DNA from 3 places in the Pantoea sp. X-Soil-YNGN-785 genome. Region 3 is predicted to be linked to each of the others. Evidence: predicted binding sites of a transcription regulator. Region 3 holds the regulator's gene; each other region holds the start of a gene.

Region 1 (4,128 bases), 430 kb from region 3:
CCAGCGCATTGCGCGTTGCCATCTTGATGACCGGAATCGCAGCCAGACCGTAAGGCGTTCCGCGGCCGGTAGTAAACACCTGTAGCGTGATACCGGATGCCAGCTGCTGCGTACCGCAGACAAAATCGCTGGCGGGGGTTGCTGCGTAGATCAGGCCACGTCGCGTAGGTCGCTGACCGGGCGAGAGCACTTCGACAATGGCGCTGCGCCCCGATTTGGCGATCGATCCCAGCGCTTTTTCCACCACGTTCGCCAGTCCGCCTTTTTTATTGCCCGGCGACGGATTCGCGCTGCGATCGGTCTGGCCCTGGTCGAGGTAGTTGTCATACCAGGCCATCTCCTCCAGTAAGCGCTTACCGACTTCCTGATTAATCACCCGCGGCGTCAGCAGGTGAATTGCATCACGCACTTCAGTGACTTCCGAAAACATCACCGTCGCACCGCAGCGCACCAGCAAATCAGACGCGAAGCCCACCGCCGGATTCGCCGTTACGCCCGAAAACGCATCGCTGCCACCGCACTGCATGCCGACAATCAGTTCTGCAGCAGAACAGGTTTCGCGCTGGCGCTGATTCAGCCGCTGGAGATGGCGCTCCGCTACCTGCAGAATCTCATTTACCATCGCCCCAAAACCGACCAGCTTCTCATCCTGCAGGCGCACAATGTCATGATCGTCCAGCGAAATCGCCTGCACGTCGGGCGTGCCGGTCAGCAGACGCTCCGGCTGTAACTTCTCACAGCCCAGGCTGACGATCATCACTTCGCCACCGAAATTGGCATTCAGCGCCAGGTTATGAATCGTGCGAATCGGCACCACCGCCGCAGGTGCATTAATCGCCACGCCGCAGCCATAAAGGTGATTGAGCGCGACCACGCCATCCACATTCGGGTAGCGCGGCAGTAAATCCCGTTCAATGATCTGTACGACATGATCCACCACACCGGCCACGCAGTGGACGCTGGTGGTGATGCCGAGCAGGTTACGCGTGCCGACGCTGCCATCCGCATTGCGATAACCTTCAAAGGTATAGCCTTCCAGCGGCGGCAATTCAGGCGGAACCTGCGTGGCTAACGGCAGACTCGCCAGCGGAGGCGCTTCCGGCAACGCGACCAGCGACTCATCAATCCAGCTGCCCTGGGCAATATCCCGTAATGCATAGCCGATGACTTCGCCGTAACGCACGATCTCTGCACCCTGGTTAATCGCGCGCAGCGCGACTTTGTGACCCTGTGGCACATGCTCCGTGAGTGTCAGGCCATCCGCAAACTGCGTGCCAGCCGGCAGGCCCAGGCTGTTAACCACTATCGCCACATTGTCGTGCTCATGGACTTTGATATAGAGCGGTTGTTCATCTGTTTTGGGGTACATCGCTCACCTTCCCGTCTGTCGTGCCGTACTTGTGCGGCACGCTGTAATGTTCTGACCTGTCACACGTTTGTTTGCCATCTTCAGTATAGGGAGGCGGAGCAAGGCGCGCATTGTGCAAATGACCACCATTGAGACAATTCACCTTATCGATTTGGGGCGATTATCCAGAAGCAAGTGAAGAGCCTCACAAACAGCGGGGGAAAGCGTTACCTAAGGCGGTTATTGCTCAGTTATTTGCCGCTTTCGTGAGCCATCCCGCAGGGTTTTGTGCATCCGCCACACAATCACTTCTGCACGGGCATTATTCCAGGGCGATGTGCCAATGTGCTCGCTTCAGGCTGTTCTTATACTGGGTTCCGTTAGCCAAAGTCAGGTTATCTGTCACGACGTATTACTCATCCGCAGAGGTCGCAGAAGCGCATTGGCTGCCACCTCGCAGATGGATAAATAAAGGTTTGCCAAAACAAAAAGATCGCCGTGTTTAACCCAACTTCTCTCTGATACCCAACGCGATGTGTATGCAGTCAGAGCGAATGTAGCTCACGCTATATTTCAGGAGTGCATCATGAATAGTTTCAGCCAGACCGCGGAAACGGTGCAGAAGCGCACCAATGCCCGCTACTGGATTGTGGTGATGTTATTTATCGTCACCTCATTCAACTACGGTGACCGCGCAACCATCTCGATTGCCGGTTCCGCGATGTCCAAAGATATCGGCCTCGATTCGGTCGGACTGGGCTATATCTTCTCTGCCTTCTCATGGGCGTACGTTATTGGCCAGATTCCGGGCGGCTGGCTGCTTGACCGCTTCGGCTCTAAACGCGTCTATTTCTGGAGCATCTTTACCTGGTCGCTGTTTACGCTGCTGCAGGGTTTCGTGGATATCTTCAGCGGCTTCGGCATCATCATGTCGCTGTTTATTCTGCGTTTCCTGGTGGGTCTGGCTGAAGCGCCTTCCTTCCCCGGCAACAGCCGGATTGTAGCCGCCTGGTTCCCGGCGCAGGAGCGCGGCACGGCAGTGGCGATCTTCAACTCCGCGCAATACTTCGCCACCGTGATCTTTGCACCCATCATGGGCTGGCTGGTCTCTGAAGTGGGCTGGGCGCATGTGTTCTGGTTCATGGGTGGCCTGGGCATCATCCTCAGCTTTATCTGGCTGAAAGTGATCCACGATCCCACCGATCACCCCGGCGTGAACAAAGCTGAACTGGAGTACATGGAGCAGGGCGGCGCGCTGATCAACATGGATGTCAAAAAGGATACCCGCAAGGTGAGCTGGAGCGAGAAGTGGTTCCAGATTAAGCAGCTGCTGACGTCACGCATGATGCTGGGTATCTACCTCGGTCAGTACTGTGTTAACGCCTTAACCTATTTTTTCATCACCTGGTTCCCGGTCTATCTGGTGCAGGCGCGCGGCATGTCGATTCTGAAAGCGGGCTTTATTGCTTCGATTCCGGCAGTGTGCGGCTTCCTGGGCGGCGTCCTGGGCGGAGTCATCTCCGACTGGCTGATGCGTAAAACCGGCTCGCTGAATATCGCGCGTAAAACGCCGATCGTGCTCGGCATGCTGCTCTCTATTTCGATGGTGATGTGTAACTACACCGAGACCGAATGGGTGGTGGTGTTCTTTATGGCACTGGCGTTCTTTGGTAAAGGCATTGGTGCGCTGGGCTGGGCGGTGATGGCGGATACCGCACCGAAAGAGATCAGCGGACTCAGCGGCGGCCTGTTTAACATGTTCGGTAACTTCTCCGGCATCGTGACCCCCATTGCTATCGGCTACATCATCGCCACCAGTGGTTCCTTTGAAGGTGCACTGGTCTATGTCGGCATTCATGCCTTTGTTGCGGCATTCAGCTTCCTGGTGATTGCCGGTGATATCAAACGTGTCGAACTGAAATCCTGGCACGGTAAGGATGCATCATGAATACGCAAAGTTCCCCGGTAATCACGGAGATGCGGGTTATCCCGGTCGCCGGTTACGACAGCATGCTGCTTAATATTGGCGGTGCCCACAACGCCTGTTTTACCCGCAACATTGTGGTCCTCACCGACAGCGCCGGCCACACCGGCGTGGGTGAAGCGCCCGGCGGTGACACCATCTATCAGACGCTGGTGGAGGCGATTCCGCGGGTTTTAGGCCAGCAGATTGCCCGCATGAACCGTCTGGTGCAGCAGGTACACAAAGGGAATCAGTCGGCTGACTTCACCACTTTTGGCAACGGTGCCTGGACTTTTGAGCTGCGCGTCAATGCGGTGGCCGCGCTGGAAGCGGCGCTGCTCGATCTGCTGGGACAGTGTCTGGGCGTCCCGGTGGCTGAACTGCTGGGGCCGGGCAAACAGCGTGATGAAGTCACGGTGCTGGGCTATCTGTTCTATCTCGGCGACCGGCGTAAAACCGATCTGCCCTATCTCACTGGTGAGCAGGCCAGTCACGACTGGTATCACCTGCGCCATCAGGAAGCGCTAAGCAGCGATGCCGTGGTGCGGCTGGCTGAGGCGGCACAGGATAAGTACGGCTTTAAAGATTTCAAGCTCAAAGGTGGCGTGCTGCCGGGCGAGCAGGAGATCGCCACGGCGGCGGCGCTGAAGCAGCGCTTTCCCGATGCGCGCATTACAGTTGACCCCAATGGGGCCTGGCTGTTGGATGAGGCGATAGCGCTGTGTAAAGGGATGCAGGATGTGCTGAGCTACGCTGAAGATCCCTGCGGCGCGGAGCAGGGCTATTCGGGCCGTGAAGTCATGGCCGAGTTCCGGCG
Region 2 (4,128 bases), 1.7 Mb from region 3:
AATATGTCCCTGCAGTCAGCGACGACGTTACGCTGACGCTGTCTACTGAAGCTTACGCGAAGTAACCGGCGACAGGCGCAGCCCCTCTGGCTGCGCCACTTTTCCCCTGACTTTGCTCTCGTCAGCCCTGCAGACTCTTCAGGGTAACAGACGCCCCGCCACAGACGATAACCAGCACGTTATCATCCGGTTTAAAGCCAATTTTCCCGTCATACAGCATCGATAATGAGACGCCACAGGCTGGCTCTGTCAGGACACGATGATCGTCCAGGAAGCGGCGGCAGGCATTAACAGCCTCTTCATCTGTCACAACCTTTCCCCTGACATCTGCCCGGCATGCCACGTTAAATGCATTTTCACACACCTGACTGGCTGCCAGCGTGGTGGCGATACCGCTGACCCGGGCCAGCGTGACCCGCTCACCGGCTTCCAGCGCGGCGTTAAGCGACGCGGTTCCCTCAGTTTCAACCGCATAAATCGGGATATGGCTGAGCTGATGTCTTTCCAGACCCTGGACAATGCCGGAGAGCAGACTGCCGCCGCCCACGGAGAGGATTACCGCATCCGGCCGCACCCCCTCACTGATCACTTCATCTACCAGCGTGCTGATGCCGTCCCACAGCAGCGGATTGTCAAAGGGATGGATGTAGATATGTTCGTGCGACGCCAGCGATAACGCGTACGCATTGGCCTCACTCCAGACGTTGCCTTGTACGATCAACTTCGCACCTTCCTGTTCGATAAGCTGTCTGGCGCGCGCCGAGGTGGTTTCAGGCACCACCACCGTGACCGGTAGCCCCAGTCTGCGGCCGCTGTGTGCCACGGCAATACCCGCATTGCCGCCGGAGGAGCTGACAAATGCCTTAGCGCCCTGTGCCGCGTAGTATTGACAGATATGGCCTGCGCTTCTGAGCTTAAACGATCCGGTTGGCTGCGCTGATTCCATTTTCAGCCAGACGTTGCTGCCGCTGAGCTGACTTAGTGGCAGGGAGTGAACGAGAGGGGTACGGATAGCTATTTCCATGCGTATGATCCTGGTCAAATGTGGTCACAGGGAACCGGTTTGTCATCACGGAGAACACGGGTTTTGCCGTGCGAAATAACGGCGTCGGATGCAGAAGAGAAAGTTACCCCTCACAAAGAGCGTGGAAGTTTTTCCTTAGAAATCATTATCGTCAGGCTGTGTTTTCTGTGGGCATTGAAAGGTTATACCGAAGAATGCTACTCGTTCGCAACAGAGATGCTGAATCTGATTAACATCTGCCTGCGGATTTTCTTTCTGCACCTTAATTGCGGTTTCTGCTCTGCGAAAACGGGAAAAATGAGGTGAAAGTCACAAATCTGCAACGCCGCTCTAATGGCTGATTTTACCTCCTCCCGCTTTCTGGCCAGTTCACCCGCGCCATCTGCTAAGCCAATGATTTATATCGATTCGCCTTGAACGCAATAAGTTGGAATAGTGTGAGGCAAATCACAAATAAAGCGATGTTAAGAGCACTGTCAATATTCCCGCCTGAGAAAAACCGCACGTAACTGTGATCTCCTCTGCAAATAGCAACCCCGCTAACCGGAAGAATACCCTTCAGCAGAATAAGCCAGCGGGGTGAGGGTGATGCGAATTGGAATGGTGATCAGTGGCGGTGACGTGACCGGCATTAATAATTTTGTCTTCCAGATTGGGCGCATGGCACAGGCGGAGATGGTGATATTTGACGGTGGTATTCCCGGCCTGCTCGAAAATAATCATCGTGAGATCAGCCAGCGCGATCTGCTCGACTTTTCCATCGCCTCTATTCCTGTTATGCAATCGGGACGCACTGAAAAGAAGCTGGTGCGCAGCGAGTATGAGTTAATTGCCCGCCAGCTGAAAAACGCCCGGATTGACATATTAATCATGGCGGGCGGAGACGGGTCGCTGCAATTTCTCCATACCCTGTCGGCGTATGGCGTGAATTGTTTCGGCGTCGGCATGACCATCGATAATGATGTTTTCGGCAGCGACTACACGCTGGGATTTTCCACCGCCTGCGAGCAGGTATTAAAAGAGGTGGCGAAACTGCGTAATACCGGCCGTGCCTTACCGGGACGCGTTTTTATGCTGGAGTTGCTCGGTGGTTATTGCGGCGAATTAACGCTGCAGTCCGCGATTAAATCTAACGCAGATATTGCGTTAATTCCTGAGTGCCAGATCCCGCTGCCACAACTGGCGCAGCGCATTACCGGGCGGCTGGCAGAGCAGAACAGCGTGGTCATCCTCTGTTCGGAAGGCTACACCCGGGAATATTCGCCAGGTTTTCAGGGGGCGATCGACACCTTAATCAAACAGCTTGAACCCCTTATTGGCGTGCGCATCCGTAAAACCATCCTGGGTTACGGGCTGCGCAATGGTGATCCCACCTGCGAAGAGATCTTTCAGGGCACCATTATGGCCAGTGAAGTGGTGCGTTGTATTCAGTCAGGCATGCGGAATAAAGCGGTCATTATTAATGGCAGCAATAAACCGATTCCGATTGATTTAATAAGCATGCAAAAACGCCTGGTCGATATTGACGGGCACCATTACAAACTCGCTAAACAACTCAATATAGTGTGAGGAAAAAACCATGCTGAAAATATTATGTGTCTGTGGTTGTGGATTAGGTTCCAGTTTTGCGATTGAGATGAGCGCAAAAGCGGTATTAAAAAAACTGGAGATTGAGGCCGACATCGATCACACCACCATTTCAGAAGCGAATGCCTTTAAGTCAGATATGATCCTGACGCAAAAAGCGTTTGCCGATGTTTTAAACGCCGACGCCAGTCCGGAACAGATTAAACGGGTCATTATTCTTAACCGGCTCACCGATAAAGCGGAAATAGAGCAGAAGATCCTGGCCTTTTTAAAAGAACGCAACCAGAAGGTCGCCGCCCATGAATAGTGTGATCGACTTCCTGGTAAAAGATCTGCTGGGGCAGGCATCGATTCTGATCGCCTTTATTGCCCTGATTGGTCTGCTGCTGCAAAAAAAATCGGCAGGCAAGGTGGTGGAAGGCACCTTTAAAACGCTGCTCGGCTTTTTAATTATGATGGCGGGTATCAATATTATTGTTGGCACCCTGACGTTCCTCAATACCATTTTTACCCATGGCTTCGGCATGCGCGGCTATATCACCGATGTGGCCGCCATTGCCGGGCTGGCTAACCGTGAGCTGGGGTCTGAAGTGGCGCTGACGCTGCTGGTGATTTTTATCGTCAACATCATCATTGCGCGACTGACGCCGTTTAAGTACATCTTCCTGACCGGCCAGGCGTTGCTGTGGATGGCGACCATTGGCGCAGTCATCGGCTACAAAGCAGGGCTGACGGGCCTGCCGCTGATTCTGACCGGCGGCATCTTTGGCGGGATTATGGCGGTGGTAATGCCTGCGCTGGCGCAGCCGGCGGTGCGGCGCATCACCGACTCGGACGACGTGGCGCTGGGTCACTTCTGCACCATCGGTTATCTGGTCACGGCGGCAGTCGCCAAAGTCGTCGGCAAAGGATCGCGCTCCACCGAAGACCTGAAGCTGCCCGATAACTTCAAGTTTCTGCAGGATACCTATCTGTCGATGGCGCTGGTGATGGTACCGATGTACCTGATCCCCGCTGTGGCAGCCGGCCCGGCGTTTATCGCCCAGTACAGCAACGGCATGAACTACCTGATGTACGCCTTTATGCAGTCGATTCAGTTCGTGGCCGGGGTCTTCGTGCTCTACAGCGGCGTCCGCCTGCTGCTGAACGAACTGGTGCCAGCCTTCCGGGGTATCGCGATGCGCGTGGTGCCGGACGCGAAACCGGCGCTGGACTGCCCGGTGATGTTTCCGTACGCCCCAAACGCGGTGATTGTCGGCTTCCTCGCCACCACGCTGGGTTCCATCGTCGGCATGCTGGTCTTCCCGATGTTTGGTCTGGCGATGATCCTGCCTGGCCTGCTGACCAACTTCTTTGCCGGTGGCACCGCCGGAGTATTTGGTAATGCCATGGGCGGACGGCGCGGCGCGATGATCGGTGGCTTCGTCCACGGACTCTTTATCACCATTCTGCCCGCCATCCTGGTGCCGATGCTGGAGAGCTACGGCTTCACCGGGGTCACCTTCAGCGATTCCGAC
Region 3 (4,128 bases):
GACGTGCTGGCGGGCGTTGAGATGCGTCGCCAGCACTTTGTTACGGCGCTACAGGCCATCGACGCGAAGTATGACCTGTTCAGTGACATTCGCGGCAAAGGTCTGCTGATTGGCGCGGCGCTGAAACCTCAGCATGCCGGCAGGTCGCGCGACATTCTGAATGCAGCTGCCGCTGAAGGGGTGATGGTGCTGGTGGCGGGCACCGATGTGATGCGCTTTGCTCCGTCGCTGATCATCGAACCTGCTGACATTGAAGAGGGCATGCGCCGCTTCGCCACCGCCGTCGGCAAAGTGCTCAACGGCTAGCTTAGTTTTTACGTAAGCGTCTGATTAGCCAGCGGCCATGTTGCGGTCGCTGGTTCCACGCCAGCGATGAAATGGTGTACATCACGCTCAGGTGATCGAGAATGCGCCGCACATGCTGTTCCACCACCGTGATCGGTCCTTCACTGATGTTCTCCAGGTCATCCAGCAGATTCACCTGTGAGCTTTCACCATCATATTCCAGCCGCTGCTGACACCGCTGCAGCGCAATTTCGCAGGATTGCAGATAGCGTTGAGCCAGCGAGGCGGTCAGCATCGTGTGCTCGCGCGCCAGAATCGTTATCGCATTGATATGCTCGACGATAAACTGACTGTGGGTGACCCAGAGCCGCATATCACTCAGATAGCGGGAGTTGAATGCCGGTTCCTGCATCGCCTGATTCAGTGAGTTAAACAGCGCATTGTGTGCCTGATTCACTTTCACGCGCTGATAAGCCAGTTTCTCTGGCGACTGTTCATCGCCCAGCAAGAGCCGCAGCGCATCCTGATAGGTTTCCAGCGCGTCGTGGGCGTTTTGCCGCAGTAAGCCGCTCTGCCACTGCGGCCACAGCCACAGCATCCCGCCAAAGGCGATCAGACAGCCCATCAGCGTATCCATCAGTCGCGGCAGCAGAAACTGTGCGCCATTCAGTGACAGCAGTTGCAGCGAGTAAACCGCCGTGACCGTAAAACCAATCATCGACCAGCCATAGAACTGGCGGGTAAAGCGATAGCTGATAAAGGTGATCGCCAGCATGATCAGCAGTACCAGTGACTCCGGCACCGCCAGCCGCAGCGTGGCAGCCGCAATCACCAGTCCTGCAAAGGTGCCCAGCGCCCGGTGCTGGATACGGACGCGGGTAGCGCTGTAGCCGTTCTGGCTGACGAACATAATGGTCATCAGGATCCAGTAGGGCTTAGGGATGTTGAAGAACAGCGCCAGCGCACTGCCCAGCATCAGCATCACCGCAAAGCGACCCGCCGTGCGCAGCGCCGACGAGCGAAACGAGAGATAACTGCGCAGCGCCGGTAACAGCGGCAGGCGGCGCTGGCGGTCTGCCATCAGGTCGCGCTGGTAAAGCGGCTTCTGGGTGCGCAGCACGCGCGCAATGCGGTTGAAGTGATAAAGACAGAAGTTACCCACCGGATTATCGGGGTGCTGATGGGCGATTTTCTCCAGCGCGCCGAGCTGTTTATCCATCGCAAAGCGGTCGGGTAACTGGTGATAAAGGATGTTATCCGCCAGTACCCGCAGTCGGGCCGAGATGGTTTTGGCATTCCAGCGGATCACCGCTTCAGCATGGCTCTGCTCCACCAGCTTTTGCACCTCTTCCGGGCGGTGCAGGCTGACCGAGATATGCTCCTGCAGATCGAGTGCCACCTGAAAAGCGCGCGTCAGCCGCTTATGGCTGTGATCGCGGCTTGCCGACAGCATGTGCATCTGCTGATAACAGGTGTTGATCAGATCGACCACTTTCTGCTGGTGAGCCAGCAGCGGCGGCAGCGCTTTTTCGGGATCGGTCAGCTGCGTCAGAAGGGTATATTTGGCGTCGCAGTAGTTGGCCAGCTCGCGGTAGATCAGGCTCAGGCTCTCACGCATCGGCTGCTCTTTCCACAGCCAGAACCAGAACCAGTTAAATACCCCATACCAGAGCGTGCCGCCGATATAGAGCAGCGGAGTGACATAGATGGGCATGCGGCCAATCAGGCTGAGGGTAAAGATGGCGGCAATAAGGGTGCCGGGCAGCAGGCGACCATGCAGCGGGCTGATCTCACCGGTGACGCCAAGCAGCAAAGGCATAGCGAAGAGGATCAGCGGCAGTGGAATCGCATGCAGGGTGAGCCACTGGATCAGAAAACTGCCGAGGGCAAACAGGCTGCCGCCTACAATCAGACGTTTGAAGAAGCGTTTATGCGGAGTATCAAGACCGGCGATATTGCAGCAGGCGGGCACTAACGAGAACAGCAGACCTTTTTGCAGGTCGCCAGCCAGCCAGCCCAGCGCCACCGGCAGACAGAGCACCAGCGTTTGTCGCAAGGCGTAGTTAACTTCAGGATGGTAAATGATTCGACGCCACATCGGCCCAACACAAACAATAACGGCGTGATGTTGCCATCACGCCGTGGATGACAGGAATTAGCGGGTGCCGTAAACGACGATAGTTTTGCCGTGTGCGGAGATCAGGTTCTGATCTTCCAGCATCTTCAAAATACGGCCCACGGTTTCACGTGAACAACCCACAATCTGGCCAATTTCCTGACGAGTGATTTTAATTTGCATGCCGTCGGGATGCGTCATGGCATCTGGCTGCTTCGCCAGGTTAAGCAGAGTCTGTGCAATGCGTCCGGTGACATCGAGGAAAGCGAGATTACCCACTTTTTCAGACGTGACCTGCAGGCGACGCGCCATCTGCGAGGAGAGTCGCATCAGGATGTCGGGGTTAACCTGGATCAGCTGACGGAATTTCTTGTAAGAAATCTCCGCTACTTCGCACGCGCTTTTCGCACGTACCCAGGCGCTGCGCTCCTGACCTTCTTCGAACAGGCCAAGCTCACCAATAAAATCGCCCTGATTCAGGTAGGAAAGAATCATCTCTTTGCCTTCTTCATCTTTAATCAGAACCGCGACGGAACCTTTCACGATGTAGTAAAGCGTTTCTGCTTTTTCACCTTGGTGAATCAGCGTACTTTTGGATGGATACTTGTGAATATGGCAATGGGACAGGAACCATTCGAGTGTAGGGTCTGTTTGCGGTTTGCCGAGAACCATTCGCTATTATCCTCTGTTGTAATCGTGCCCAAAATACAGGGGGCAGTTTTCCCTGTCAGGCGGTGAAAGCTTCAAGCGTTTCCTTTTCAGGAAATTATTCGGGCCGCATCAGGCGCAGTGCGCATCATTCTTCCCGGCTTCGCCATCGGGTGACGAAAAATATTTTCAGCACTGTTTGTAGCACAGCTTTTGCCGACTGTCTTCTGTTGTCTCGCTTCAGCTACGGGCGGATTTCTCTGGATTGCTGTTTACCAGGTGAAAGCGTACTCTGGCGACAAAACAGCGTATTCCGGAGCAAAAATCATGCAGGCAAGAGTGAAATGGGTAGAAGGGCTGACATTCCTCGGAGAATCCTCATCCGGCCATCAGATACTGATGGATGGGAATTCGGGTGATAAAGCGCCCAGCCCAATGGAGATGGTGCTGATGGCGGCGGGCGGATGCAGCGCGATTGACGTGGTTTCAATTCTGCAAAAAGGCCGCAACGATGTGGCTGATTGTGAAGTAAAACTGACCTCAGAACGTCGTGAAGAGGCGCCGCGAATCTTTACGCACATCAACCTGCATTTTATCGTGAGTGGAAAAGCGCTCCAGGATAAAGCGGTCTCACGCGCCGTCGATCTTTCGGCGGAAAAATATTGCTCTGTGGCCATCATGCTGGGTAAAGGTGTGACGATTACGCATAGCTATGAGGTGGTTGAGCTGTAGTCATTGCAGACCTGCTAACTTCACTTCCAGTGTCTGCTGCAGGTTGCTTTAAGACTGTGCCTGCGCAGAGAACCGGGTCAGATCGGAAAGACGCAAAAACCGCCATCCATGGCATGCTCGGCCCGCGCAATTACGCACCTCATCCCTGAGGTGCGTCCGTAGCCGGGCCAACGCGTTGCGTTGTTCAAAAACGCTCCCGGCGTTTTTGTCCCTGGCGCGGGACGCTTTCCTCTTCTGACCCGGTTCCCTGCGTGTTGAGCTTATCTATTGCTGTCAGATTCTTTGTGCCCATGGTTTGTCTGTAGCGGTCTTACTGAAACCGGATGCGGTTGCCGGACGTGAAGCGA

Evidence for each region. The regulator CRP, encoded in region 3, controls carbon source genes, mostly activating them, when cyclic AMP is high. The targets are predictions, from matches to a motif close to ATGTGANNNNNNTCACAT.
Region 1: the regulator CRP is predicted to act here: its motif matches at 1,542-1,559, upstream of garD (galactarate dehydratase).
Region 2: the regulator CRP is predicted to act here: its motif matches at 1,322-1,339, upstream of AC6I8E_RS09020 (6-phosphofructokinase).

The regions. Positions count from the first base shown of each region.
Region 1 is NZ_AP035942.1:3,181,330-3,185,457, reverse strand. It holds gene garD (galactarate dehydratase) at 1-1,369, opposite strand, end outside; gene AC6I8E_RS14755 (MFS transporter) at 1,935-3,296, shown strand; gene AC6I8E_RS14750 (enolase C-terminal domain-like protein) at 3,293-4,128, shown strand, end outside.
Region 2 is NZ_AP035942.1:1,937,729-1,941,856, forward strand. It holds gene AC6I8E_RS09010 (YceI family protein) at 1-65, shown strand, start outside; gene AC6I8E_RS09015 (pyridoxal-phosphate dependent enzyme) at 122-1,024, opposite strand; gene AC6I8E_RS09020 (6-phosphofructokinase) at 1,613-2,593, shown strand; gene AC6I8E_RS09025 (PTS sugar transporter subunit IIB) at 2,604-2,918, shown strand; gene AC6I8E_RS09030 (PTS sugar transporter subunit IIC) at 2,911-4,128, shown strand, end outside.
Region 3 is NZ_AP035942.1:3,608,063-3,612,190, reverse strand. It holds gene argD (bifunctional acetylornithine/succinyldiaminopimelate transaminase) at 1-306, shown strand, start outside; gene AC6I8E_RS16870 (YccS/YhfK family putative transporter) at 308-2,383, opposite strand; gene crp (cAMP-activated global transcriptional regulator CRP) at 2,441-3,073, opposite strand; gene AC6I8E_RS16860 (OsmC family protein) at 3,377-3,781, shown strand.